Regions from separate parts of the Kurthia sp. FSL E2-0154 genome, predicted to be linked through region 2. Evidence: riboswitches for the same ligand, from Rfam matches in the RefSeq annotation. Region 2 holds a riboswitch; each other region holds the start of a gene.

Region 1 (4,341 bases), 950 kb from region 2:
TATAATGATAGTTAGTATTTTTAAATACGAAAAATCTTGATGAGGAGGAGATCTTTTGGGCAGACTATTGTTAATGACAATCAGTTTTTTAGCAATGATGATTGTCAGCGTATCTGCTGCCATTCTTCCATTCAATGGTCAAACGACAGTGGATGTTGCAAATAGCTATACCATTCTAGCTTATCCATCCGACTATGTCTTTTATGTAGTGGCACTCATCTATCTCTCTATATTATATTGGATTTACAAACAATGGCAAATGTTTGCAAAGAAACAATTTGCGATTACACATGTACAAAGTTTTTTATTTACAATTAGTATGGTCCTTTCAATCGTTTGGATTTATTACTGGCAAAATAGTCAGTTCATCATCGCATGTATGATACTCGTATTCAGTACACTTGCACTTGCTGGTATGTATTTATTACTACCTGAAAAGAATACGATGACCACACGCCTACCTATATCACTTTATTTAGCATGGCTCGTATTACTTATTATGTTCAATTTAGCAATCTTACTTGTTGCAGCACGTTGGGATGGTTTTGGATTAAGTCAACCGCTATGGGCCGTCATCTTATTGACTGTCTTTGTAGCCATTGCACTTCACATCCGCTTTCATCATTACGATCCTTACTTCCCGATTCTATTCATCTGGTTCTATTTAGGAATTGCTGTACAAAATAACTTTGAGGAATTATTAGTAACAACAGCTGCATTATTTTTAAGTGGTGTATTACTTGCTGGTATTCTATTTATGCGTAAAAAGCCAAGAACAATCTATTAACATGTTTTACACTATAGAAAAGAGGAGAACGATTTTTTCGTTCTCCTCTTTTTATTAATCAATTTTTGTTGTTAAAATCGGGCCATTTTTTGTCACGATTACTGTATGTTCTAGTTGTGCTACAAATGATTTATCTGGTGTTAAAAACGCCCAACCATCTGTACCTTCAATAATATTTTCAGCTGCTTGTGAGATGAATGGTTCTACTGCGAAAACCATACCTTCTTTCATTAAAGTAGCGTCCCATGCATCATAATAGTTCAATACATATTGTGGTTCTTCATGTAATGAGTGTCCTACACCATGACCTGTTAGGTTCATAATTACTTTTAAACCATTATCATGCGCTTCACGTTCTACAGCTTTACCAATTTGATTCAATTTAGAACCTGGTTTAACCTTTGTCATAGCACGATCAAAAGCTGACTGTGCTACATCACATAATTTTTGTAATTCTGGCTTTTCAGCATCACCTACGATAAATGAAATACCTGTATCTGCATAAAAACCATCCACATGACCTGATACATCAATATTAATCATATCGCCTTCTTTTAGAGGTGTATCGTTTGGAATACCATGTGCTACGACCTCGTTTACACTAATGCATGTGAAACCTGGGAAGTCATATTCTGCTTTTGGTCCAGATACTGCACCTTTTTCTTCAAATAGTTTACCAGCTAATTCATCTAGCTCTTTTGTTGTAACGCCTGGTTTTGTCGCAGCTTTCATTGCCTCGCGAATTTCTGCCATGGCACGACCCGCTTTTAATAACGCATCGATTTCTTGTTGAGTTGTTGCAATCATGTATAACGGTCCCTTCTATATAAAATTCTACTCTTAACTATATCATAATTTTTGTAGATACATATAAAAAGTCTATGCATTCTTTCATACATTCAGTAAAAGTTTTTATTTAGGTGGATATATATATAATAAAAAACGTAACGATTTCTTAGTCGCTACGTTTTTATTCTTAATACGTCTTTTGAACGAATAACTTAGGTGCTGCTCTAAACAATAGATAAATCACGACAGCTGTTAAAATAATAGATGGAATCATATACGAGCTATTATAAACAACCGAATAAATCCACGGGTTTTGGTCGCCCGCATAACTTGCGAAGAATACTGCGCCTGCTACTGTATGTGAAATCAGTCGTAGAATTCCACCAATTGCTGTACCCACTAAAATCCAGCCAAGCATTGCGCCATCTTTTTTCTGTTTTGAAGCACGAATCACCATTGGACGGAAAACGCCTGCAATCCCAACAATTGTGAACGCAAAGAAGTAATCTAAAAACCCTTGTAATGGGGTTAAAATGCTTGCACCTGTTAAAACTTGTAGTACCCCTACAATAAGACCTGTCGCAAGCCCTGGTAATGTTCCCCAACGCATCGCCATCAATACGATTGGTACCATAACTAAACTAATGGAACCACCCTGTGCCCAAATCGAAAACGATAGTTTATCTAAAATAAAACCAATCGCCGCAAAAATGGCCACCTCAATCATCATTAATAATCGTTGTTTGTTCATCTTTATGAACCTCCATTAATTTGATGTCTTACACAATTCCTGTGGTAATCTAGATAAAAAAACGACATCAGGACAGAGCCTGACATCGTTATATGTCGGTTTCTATCCACATTCCTACGCAAGTGTTAACTTACAGGTTCGAAGGGTTGGAGTCGAAACTCTCTCTCAGCACGTATGCACCCCTTGTGGTTTACATCATTATTTTTGAACACTCTCATTCTACTGAATTTAACGAAATATAGCAATAGCATGAAACGATTTCCATTTTTATACGTATATAAGTTATTATGAACAAAAGGGAGGGTTATCATGGAACAGAATAATCGTATTTTATCATCACTTTGTTACTTCAGTATTTTCTTTGCAGGCTTTATTTTACCGCTGATTGTTATGCTCGTTGTAAAAGATCGTGATGTAAAAAAACACGCAACACATGCACTTATTTCTCACTTGTTACTTTATGTTCCTGCAGTTATTTTCTTTATTATTTTAGCAACAATGGGTATCTTTGCATCAGCTGAAATGAGTGATTCAACAGGTGCTGCACTTGGTATAGGTGTCATTATTTTCATCATTTTCATGGCTTTATTCTCATTGGCGATTGTCATTTGGAATATCGTTCGCGGTGTACAAGTATTAACGCAAAAAGAAGCAGATGAGAGATAATTCTCATACTGCTCCTTTTTTTATTTACTGATTGTATTTGTAATGTCGTAGTTTGCCATTTTCTCTGTTAACCAACTTGAATATTGTGCGCTAATTTGCGCTTCAATATACGCTTCTTTTACTTTGTCTTTGACATCTTCATACTTCGCTGTTTTTGCATCGACTGTACCTGTTACTTTGATAATATGGTAACCATAATCTGTTTTGATTTGGTCACTAATATCACCTTTTTTCATGTTGAAAGCTTGTGTTGCAAATTCTTCCACCATTTCTGATTTCGTAAAGTAGCCTAAGTCGCCACCTTTACTTTTCGTCGCAGTATCAGTTGAATATTTCTTCGCCAATTTTGCAAAGTCACCACCTGCATCTAACTCTTTTTTAATTTTTGTCGCAGTTGCTTTTTTCTCTACAAGAATATGACTGGCCTTCACTTGCGCTGCTGTATCGAATGTAGATTGATTTTCTTTTAGATAAGCTTTTAATGTTTCGTCAGATGTATCTAAATCCTTCTCAATCATTTTAGATGCGAGTACATACGTTTTTAAATTCGCTTTAAAATCAGATTTCGACATGTTATTCGATTCAAGTGCTGATTCAAGTGCATCTGCTCCGCCGTATTGTGTTTCGACTTTTTTATATTGTGCATCTACTTCTGCATCACTTGCTGTTACTTTTTGTTTTTCTGCTTCAAGTGTAATTACTTGGTCTTGAATTAATGTTTCAAGTGCTGCACTACCATATTGTTTATTTAAAACATTATTCAGTTGCTGTTGTGTGATTTTCGTATCGCCTACTTTTGCGACATATCCTGTTTTGGCTGTTGCATAATATACACCACTTCCAACAACTAAAACAAAGATGATAGCGATTGCCCAGATCATTCTCTTTTTCATCTATTTGACACTCCTTATTTTTGAACTATCTTCACTATAAAGAAGGAATGTGTCAACGAGATGTCATGCTTCATTTCTTTTCAGTTCAATCACAAAACACGTACCTTGTTCATCGCTATGCACTAAACGTAAGTCACCTTGCATTGACTGTGCCATCATTTTGCTCAGTGGTAAGCCTAATCCTAAACCTCGAATCGCATACTTCTTATTTTCACCTCGGTAAAAACGATCAAAAATAAGTGGCTGTTCTTCTTTCGGAATACCACTTCCCTCGTCTTGAACAAAAATCCGCACCTTTTCTTTATCTGCTTGCAGACGAATATGAATATGACCTTGTTCATGCATTGCCTGTGCTGCATTCGTCCATAAGTTCGTACAAATTTGTTGGAAGCGGACGGGATCAATCGAGAGGTGAATTGGTTCTACATGTTCATCTAATGTAATCTGAACTTGTT
Region 2 (4,341 bases):
CCTGCTCACCTTGCTCTTGATTATAACCAATACCATCATCTGAAATCGTCATACGAATTTCTTTATCTGTTTGTTCAATACGAATCGTACATTTTTTTGCTTGACTATGACGCACGATATTATTAACGACTTCTTTTAAACACATACTTAATGTATTTTCTAAAATGAGTGGTACTTCTTCAAGTTTTAATTTTCCTTTAACTTTTAAATCGATATTAGCAATTTCTAAAATCTGTTGGACATGCAATAATTCATCTTCAATTTTTATTTTTTTCATATCGGATACCATTTCACGCACTTCTTTTAATGCCATACTTGCCGTTTTACGAATATCTGATAGCTCATTTTTCGCTTGTTCTTGATTTTTATCAACTAAACGAATCGCTAAATCGAGTTTAAGACCAATCATTGATAATTTCTGTCCAAGTGTATCATGTAAGTCACGTGCAATTCGTTGTCTTTCTTCTACAACACTTAATTCAGAAATACGATTCTCTGCTGATTTCAACTTATTTTCTAAGCGGTCACTCTGTGTACGGCTGAATAAATAGAATGGTGCTAAAATCGTACCGAACACGATGACAACCATGAATGGAATTTGCTGAATATAAATAGCCGTTTCAATGAAAAAGCCACCAATAATCGCACCAACTGTTGCCGCAATGTGTAAGCCATACATAATATAAAAGCCGACTTTACTACGAATACGTCCAATTAAAAATGACGTAAAAATAGAAAAATAAAAATAGCCATATAAAATCGACATAACGGCATTTATAATCATCTCAAATGATAGCCACATATACGTCAAACCACTTGGTAGTTTGAAATCTAAATACACACAAATCAAATATGTAATCAGAATGGCTGCTGCAATGCTTTGCGTCGTATGATCTTGATTTTTAAATACTGAATAAAATGGAATAAAGCAAATAAATACCCATGCTAAAATACTTTGAATGGGATGTTTCGGTATAATAGAATACCATTTTGACACACGCGTTCAACTCCTTAATTCTCTGTCTATCATATAACAAAATACTGTTTCAAGCTAGAAACATCTTGTTTTCTGTAGTTTCCTTTTACAATATCGTGTACTATTAAAATGACGACGTAAATTTCATTTATTGGAGGCATCAAGTGATGTTAATTCAACTTTTTATTTTAGGGATTTTATCTGAAAATAATTACCATCCCTACTTTATCAAAAAGCTCTTCACAAATATTGTTGATATTGATCCAAGTTTTAAATTAAGTGATGGAAAACTTTATTATCATTTCGACTCGTTAGAAAAAAAAGGATATATTAAAAAAATCGAAGTCATTCATACAGAAAATCGTCCTGAAAAATCCGTTTATGCCATTACAAATGCTGGACGTGCGTATATGGTAGAACTCATTTATAAAACATTCGACTCGATTAATTTAGCAGATGTACAAAGTCTCTATATTCCTATTTTATTTTTAAAGTATGTTGATTTAAAACGTGTAATTGGTCTATTAGATCAGGCAATCGAGCGTGAGAGTAAGCGAATCGATTATTGAAGCTGGTTCACATCCTTCTGTAAAAGATGTTGATTATATTCAATTAATTATCCGACATGCAGATCGACAATTTAACGAAAACTTAAAATGGCTACAAGATATTCGTGACGCAATTGCAGAACATATTTAAGCATACAAAAAAGACTTAGGTACTGAGCCCAAGTCTTTTTGTTATTTAATCTGTCACTTTACTACGGAATAAACTTCCTAACGAAAAAGCAATTGTATGAATGATTAAAAAGACAGATTCATTAAAATACCAATCATTTGTATAACTATTAAACGGTGAACGACCGTAAATAATCGATTTCGGATCATTCCATGTTCCGCCAAAAACTTCAATTTGGCTTGTTACATATTGATATTCTGTACCGCCTGCTAAAATAAAAATCACGACTATAATAAGAAGTGCTGATGCCAGCTTACCTTTTGTTGCTGTTTCAAAAAAAGATACGCCAACGCTCCACGTAATAAACAGACTGACACACAGGAAAGGCACTAATAAAACAATTAAAAAGAAAGCGGGATTTAAGTTTCCAACTTTTTCAGTAGGGCCCAACGTAAAATAATAATTGATGACCATGAAACCTAAAAAACTAATCCCTAAAGAAATATACCACGATAGATTTTTCACACAATTTCCCTCCATACTTGTTCTCATTATACAAGACAACCTATTTTTACTAAAGCGGAACCTTGCAAAATGATCTAAATATGGTATGCTCTAACCATACTAGATTTGCGGGGGGACTCTTAGGAGTTGAGAAGGTAAAACCTGACCCTTTGAACCTGTCAGTTAATACTGGCGTAGGGAGCAGCTGTTTTTCGCATGTAATGCTGTTCTACGATTAATTCGTTGAGCAGCTTTTTTATTTTTATAGTGAAAAAGCAGAAACCCGTCCTCTAATTTAGTGAAACTGAGTATGAGAAGCTTCATGAATTTGCTTTTCATTCATCAATGGAGGTAACTAAAAATGAGTATCCAATCAATTCATTCAACGAAACCAATTGTTCACTGTATTACGAATTATGTCGTAACAAACTTTACTGCAAATGGACTTTTAGCAGTAGGTGCATCGCCCATCATGGCGGATGAAATACAAGAAATGCATGATATTGTTCAAATCGCAAATGGATTATTAATTAATATCGGTACGTTAAATACACGCACAGTCGATGCGATGATATTAGCTGGACAAGCTGCAAATAAAAAAGGGATTCCAGTCGTTTTAGATCCTGTAGGCATCGGTGCTTCTAAATATCGTAAACAAACAGTCGAACAACTATTACAACATGTACAATTTACAGCCATTCGCTGTAATGCTGGTGAGTTAGCGGCTCTTGCGGAAATTAAAGTCACCTCTCGTGGTGTCGATGCAGGTGAGGTGTCTTTTGAAATTGAAGAAGCAGCTAAACAAGTCGCAACACGCTACAAAACGATTGTTGCTGTAAGTGGTGTAGAAGATTTAATCACAGATGGCACGACGGTGCACATAATAAACGGCGGACATGCATGGATGGAACAAATTACAGGAGCTGGTTGCTTATTATCTGCTCTAACAACTGCTTCAATCGCATCACATACAGACGCACTACAAAGTGTTATCACAATTCACAAAGACTATAAACAAGTCGCAGAAACTGCTCATCATCACAGCAATGGTATTGGCGATTTTCAAATGCACATCCTAAACCAATTACAACAAATGAGTTTTGGAGGGATTAAATAATGTTTCCAATTACACTGACGATTGCCGGATCTGATTCAGGTGGTGGTGCTGGTATTCAAGCTGATTTAAAAACATTTCAAGAATTGAAAACATTCGGTACATCTGTTTTAACAGCTGTTACAGCACAAAATACGTATGGCGTACAAGCTGTTCACGCGTTACCCGAAGATTTTATTGTGGAACAATTACAGTCGATTCAAAGCGATTTTAATGTGAATGCACTAAAAACGGGGATGCTTTTTTCAGCATCTATTATTGAAGCTGTTTCAAAACAACTAGAGAATATACAAGCACCTATTATTGTCGATCCCGTCATGATTGCAAAAGGTGGTGCTACACTACTGCAACAAGAAGCGGTTGATGCGATGATTACTCACCTATTCCCACTAGCGACTGTTCTCACACCGAATATTCCAGAAGCAGAGACACTGACAGACATGAAAATTCAAACTTATGATGATGTTGAACAGGTAGCTAAAAAATTACTCGCTATGGGACCTGAAGTCATTGTGATGAAAGGTGGACATTTTGCACCTGAACAACAAGCTGCGATTGACCATATTTTCTTTAAAAATGGCGATAAACTATCCCTTTCTACTCCGCGTGTTCAAACGAAAGACACTCATGGTACAGGATGTACGTATTCAGCAGCACTAACTGCCTTCTTAGCAAAAGGTCTACCAATGAAAGAAGCACTCATTGAAGCAAAAAGATTTATCCATGCGGCTATTTCACATGGTTTAGGTATTGGGCATGGCCATGGTCCGACGAATCATTTCGCTTATAACACAAAAGCAAAAGTGGAGGTCGAGATAATTGAATAAACAATTACTTGAAACGTATTTTATTATGGGAAGTCAAGATGTTGTAGGTGATCCTCTATTAGTTTTAGAAGCTGCATTACAAAATGGGATTACTTTATTTCAGTGGCGAGAAAAAGGTGAACAGTGTTTAACAGGTGACGCTTATCTTCAATTTGCAAAAGATTGCCAAACTCTTTGTAAACGCTATGACGTTCCCTTTATCGTAAATGATGATGTTGAATTGGCAATCAGACTCGATGCAG
Region 3 (4,341 bases), 130 kb from region 2:
TCACGAAAATGTAGCGCGTCTATTTCGGTTTCTGCCTGCATGACACGTTTTACAAACTGTTCATTCGTCTGCTTGCCATCTGAAAGAACATGAATCTTCATCTACTTCACCAGTTCTTTATATAGCTCGTCTGTTGGCACCATTTTGTCGGCAATTTTTTGTTGAACGAGCCACTCATTTTGCTTTTCCCAGCTGGCTGGATTATCCGATAAGAACGGCTCTTCCTTCGTCTCCATCTTATCTGTTACAATCTTCAAGCTTTTTTCCTCGATACTTTTCGTCAGTGGGAATTGGTCTTTCTCTTGATGATCTAATAGAATAGCAAGCGATTCATCTGGATTCTTCTTCGTATAATCAAATCCTTGTTTCGCTGCTTCTAAAAATGCTTTTAATGTTGCTTCGTCTTTCGCAATCGTACGGTCACTTGCTACGAAGACGATTTCATGACTCTTTGGTACACCGAATTCCGATGGGTCCATTGTTGAAATCGGATAGCCCTTTTCCTCCATGACAGGTAGCTCATGGTTAATTAGACCACCTGCTAAAACATCCACTTTTTTCGTAATGAGTGCGGATACTAATTCAAAGCCGACGTCGACTAACTTCACTTGATTCGGGTCGCCCCCATCTTCTTTTACCATCGCTTTAATTGTCGCTTCACTTAATGGTGTACCGCCATAACCAACTGTTTTTCCTTCTAAATCGCGTGGGCGCTGAATATTCGATTCTTTTAGTGACATCAATTGACTAAGTGGTGATTGGACAATCGTACCAATCGACTGAATTGGAACTCCTTCATTCGCACGTGCCATAATGACATCTTGCTGATAGTAAATACCAATGGTTGATTTTCCAGCAGCTGTTAAAGTCAGTGGGTCTGTTGGATTCGATGGATATTGTAGTTTGACATCAAGTCCTTTTTCTTTAAAATAACCTTTTTCCATCGCTACATAGAGAAAGCTATGAATCGCATTCGGATACCAATCGAGCATAACTGTCACTTCTTTTAATTCTTTACCATCTTTTGCTTTACTTGAACAACCTGCTAATACGACAACTAACAAACTACATAGTACAAAAAATTTCATCAAACGCATTAATCTTTCCTCCAAACGATATATTTTTTTTCAATGATTCGAATGATGAAGACAGCGATGATCGCCATCGTAGATAATAGAACGATGGGCGCAAATACACCTGCTCCGTCTAACTGTGTCATCATTCGTTTACTGAAGTAACCGAGACCTGCCTGTGCTCCGAGCCACTCCCCAACAGCTGCGCCGATAATACTGAGCGGTACAGCGATTTTAAAAGCAGAGAATAGCTGTGGTAGCGCTGACGGAAGTTGTAGCTTCCAAAAAATTTGCCATTTTGTCGCCCCGTACGTTCGCATGAGTTCTTCTAGTTCACGCTTTGTGCTACGCAGTCCATCAAACATACTCATCGCAATCGGGAAAAACGCAATGAGGACGGTCACAAGCACCTTACTCCAAATCGTGTAACCGAACCATAAAACAAAAATGGGCGCGAGTGCTGTAATGGGAATCGTCTGTGACGCGACGAGTAGCGGATAGAATGCGCGCTCCGACCAATGACTGAGGTGCATCATAATCGCGAGACCAATGCCTAAAATAATTGAAATTAGTAAACCAATCCAAAGTACTTGTAGTGTTGCAGGTAAATGGACGGTAAATAGAGCTTCTCTAAAATCCCACATCTTTTGTAAGATGGCCGTTGGAGACGGTAAGATGTACATCTCATTTAGCCAGCGCGCAAATACTTCCCAAATGAGTAGCAGTCCCACACTCACATAAATCGCAGGTGCATTTTTTCTCATAATTGCTGACGTCCTTGTTGCAACATGTGAATCAGTTGTTGCTTCACGTCTTGCACCTCCTTACTTGCTAAATCTGAACGCTGTCTTTTATGTTCCATTGGGACAATCGTTTCGTGTAGCGTATGAATTGGTGTCTGCTGTACAGTTAGAATACGATCTGATAAATAGAGCGCTTCATCCACATCATGCGTAATAAATAAAATGGTTTTACGCCATTTCTTCGCTTGTATGTATAACCAATCTTGTAACTCCATCTTCGTCAGTGCATCGAGCGCACTAAATGGTTCATCGAGTAACAGTACATCTTGTGAAGCATTCAATGCACGAATGAATGCAACACGTTGACGCATGCCACCCGATAAGTCTTTTGGTTTTTTATGCATGTAAGCTCCTAGACCAAATTCCTCGAGTAACGCCTTACTCTGTTCTTCTGCTCTCTTTTTCGGTATTCGCTGACATTCTAATGGCAACAATGTATTTTGTAATACGGTTCGCCAAGGGAGCAGTAAATCTTGCTGTGGCATATAGCCTACAGGTTGTTTCGCTACGGTCACTTGTCCCGACTGTGCCTGAGATAGACCTGTAATGAGACGAAAAATCGTACTTTTTCCGCAACCACTCGGACCAATTAACGAAACGAATTCACCTTCTTGAATGGAAAAATGAACATGGTCTAAAATGGGTTGTTCTTCGTAACGAAAACAGACATCTTGTAAAGCTAAACTCTCCAATGATCTTCCTCCTCTATAAAAAAAGCCATCTCGACAAAGAATCGAAATGGCTGCAAATGACAGAATCATCGCATGCCACTTCCCTACGCTAGTCCGAACTAGATCAGGTAATAAGGGTTAAGATATTGAAACCTCTCTCAGCACGTAAAAACGGCACCCCTAGTGGTGAAGCATTATGAAATTAGAAAAAGCCCCTGTCTCCATACACGTATCGAAACAGGGACCTGAAATTGTTTTTTCGGTCGAAACGGCTTCCCTACGCTAGTATGAACTAGATCAGGTTGAAAGAATCCAGAGCTTACGGCTCCATCTCAGCTGGCAACACCAGCACTCCTAGCACACTATGATTTTGTTAAGGTGAGTATAGCACTCCCTAGTAATTTATGCAATAGTTGGTTTTATTTTCATTACCAAAGTGGTTTATCCTCTTTGTCGACACGAATAAAGAGCGGTGAAAATAATATAAAGTAAAGAACATACACGATGATGACACCAATAATATACGCTATGTGAATTCCGTATAGATTCGCTCCGATTGACAATGCGCCTAACACAAGACTTAGCAGGAAGCCTTGTAGATCAATGCGCCTTTTATTTAAATAAATCGGTTGTGCACAATGTTCACATGTTTGATATTTCTTCATACCCCACTGAAGTTTCCACGCCGTCCGATAGTCGAGCACTTCGTCGCAATGTGGACAAGTTACCTCCTCACGATTTTTCATGACAAGCCATAAAATAAAGCTTAAAACAATAAAAGCAATTCCTACGTATAGAGCGTTTTGATTACGGTACAGTATAAAAATAAATATTGTAAAGGCATATGTGTACCCCAGTATATCTTTCGTTCCTTCTAATAACTTCATGGCATTTGGACGGCTCATTCGAATATGGTTTTTATTGAATGTACCAATAATTGATACAAATATACCGATTAATACACAATAAAAAATATTTTGGGTTTTCAAATAGATATACCCTGCTAATAACAAGTTCAAAAAGAGGATTATTTTCCCGAAGATATTTTTCACTTTATTTTGATATTCATAGGATTCTTTCTTCTCTTTTTCAATGAATAATGTTGAAAATAAAGTGGGTATACATAAAATAAATGCGATGAGTGCTATCTCCATAACACTTGGTTTTAATTTGAAAAAGAGTTCCGTTTCCTCTACACTGTCAGACCATTTATAAATCTTATCTGTATCAAGTTCTTTTACATAATACTGTGTATCCTCGTCATTCGAAAATAGTAAAAAGGTTTCGACTTCGTTGTTCTCTTTCGTTACTTCGACAACATAGTATAAAGAAGGTGGTTCTATTTCTTTTTTTATAACAGGACTCGCCTTTAATTTTTTTTGAAATGTTTCAAATTTAGAAGAAGATAGTTCTCGCTCGCTTGAAAACCATCGATTCGTTAATGTTGTTCCGTCTTCTTCATAACGTGCTTCTGTATCAATTCGAATCGACTGAATCCCATCTTCTGCTTGTCCAACACGTGTCGTTTGTTGTTGGAAAATCATAAGAAGAATGCCAGCGAATACGACCATCATACAAGCAGTTAATAGGAGTGGTTTATAGATGACTTTTCTTCTCTCTTTTTTTCCTTTTTGAATCATTCGCTCTTTTACCTGTTCTGACATTTTATATTGATTCATCTCTCGTTGAAATGATTGTTTAAAATTCTTCATCAAAATAAACCTCCTTTAACGATTGTTTGAGTTGCTGTTTCGCACGCTGGTGACGCGTTTTTACAGTGTTCAGTGGAATCGA

Evidence for each region. A riboswitch is a leader RNA that binds a small molecule or an ion and turns the genes downstream of it on or off. The one in region 2 is predicted to bind thiamine pyrophosphate.
Region 1: it holds a riboswitch for thiamine pyrophosphate, as region 2 does, so the genes downstream of both, thiT (energy-coupled thiamine transporter ThiT) here and thiM (hydroxyethylthiazole kinase) in region 2, are expected to answer to the same signal.
Region 3: it holds a riboswitch for thiamine pyrophosphate, as region 2 does, so the genes downstream of both, MHB75_RS04785 (ABC transporter ATP-binding protein) here and thiM (hydroxyethylthiazole kinase) in region 2, are expected to answer to the same signal.

What each region holds. Positions count from the first base shown of each region.
Region 1 is NZ_JBBOPO010000001.1:2,068,906-2,073,246, forward strand. Features, by position in the region: gene MHB75_RS10225 (tryptophan-rich sensory protein) at 56-787, shown strand; gene map (type I methionyl aminopeptidase) at 842-1,594, opposite strand; gene thiT (energy-coupled thiamine transporter ThiT) at 1,764-2,327, opposite strand; TPP riboswitch at 2,422-2,521, opposite strand; gene MHB75_RS10240 (DUF4870 domain-containing protein) at 2,637-2,993, shown strand; gene MHB75_RS10245 (foldase protein PrsA) at 3,014-3,886, opposite strand; gene MHB75_RS10250 (HAMP domain-containing sensor histidine kinase) at 3,950-4,341, opposite strand, start outside.
Region 2 is NZ_JBBOPO010000001.1:1,121,478-1,125,818, forward strand. Features, by position in the region: gene MHB75_RS05435 (sensor histidine kinase) at 1-997, opposite strand, end outside; gene MHB75_RS05440 (PadR family transcriptional regulator) at 1,144-1,545, shown strand; gene MHB75_RS05445 (hypothetical protein) at 1,520-1,675, shown strand; gene MHB75_RS05450 (hypothetical protein) at 1,721-2,179, opposite strand; TPP riboswitch at 2,279-2,376, shown strand; gene thiM (hydroxyethylthiazole kinase) at 2,520-3,275, shown strand; gene thiD (bifunctional hydroxymethylpyrimidine kinase/phosphomethylpyrimidine kinase) at 3,275-4,099, shown strand; gene thiE (thiamine phosphate synthase) at 4,125-4,341, shown strand, end outside.
Region 3 is NZ_JBBOPO010000001.1:996,113-1,000,453, reverse strand. Features, by position in the region: gene MHB75_RS04800 (thiamine phosphate synthase) at 1-101, opposite strand, end outside; gene MHB75_RS04795 (ABC transporter substrate-binding protein) at 102-1,097, opposite strand; gene MHB75_RS04790 (ABC transporter permease) at 1,097-1,837, opposite strand; gene MHB75_RS04785 (ABC transporter ATP-binding protein) at 1,834-2,610, opposite strand; TPP riboswitch at 2,632-2,739, opposite strand; TPP riboswitch at 2,805-2,913, opposite strand; gene MHB75_RS04780 (TIGR04104 family putative zinc finger protein) at 2,976-4,259, opposite strand; gene MHB75_RS04775 (RNA polymerase sigma factor) at 4,246-4,341, opposite strand, start outside.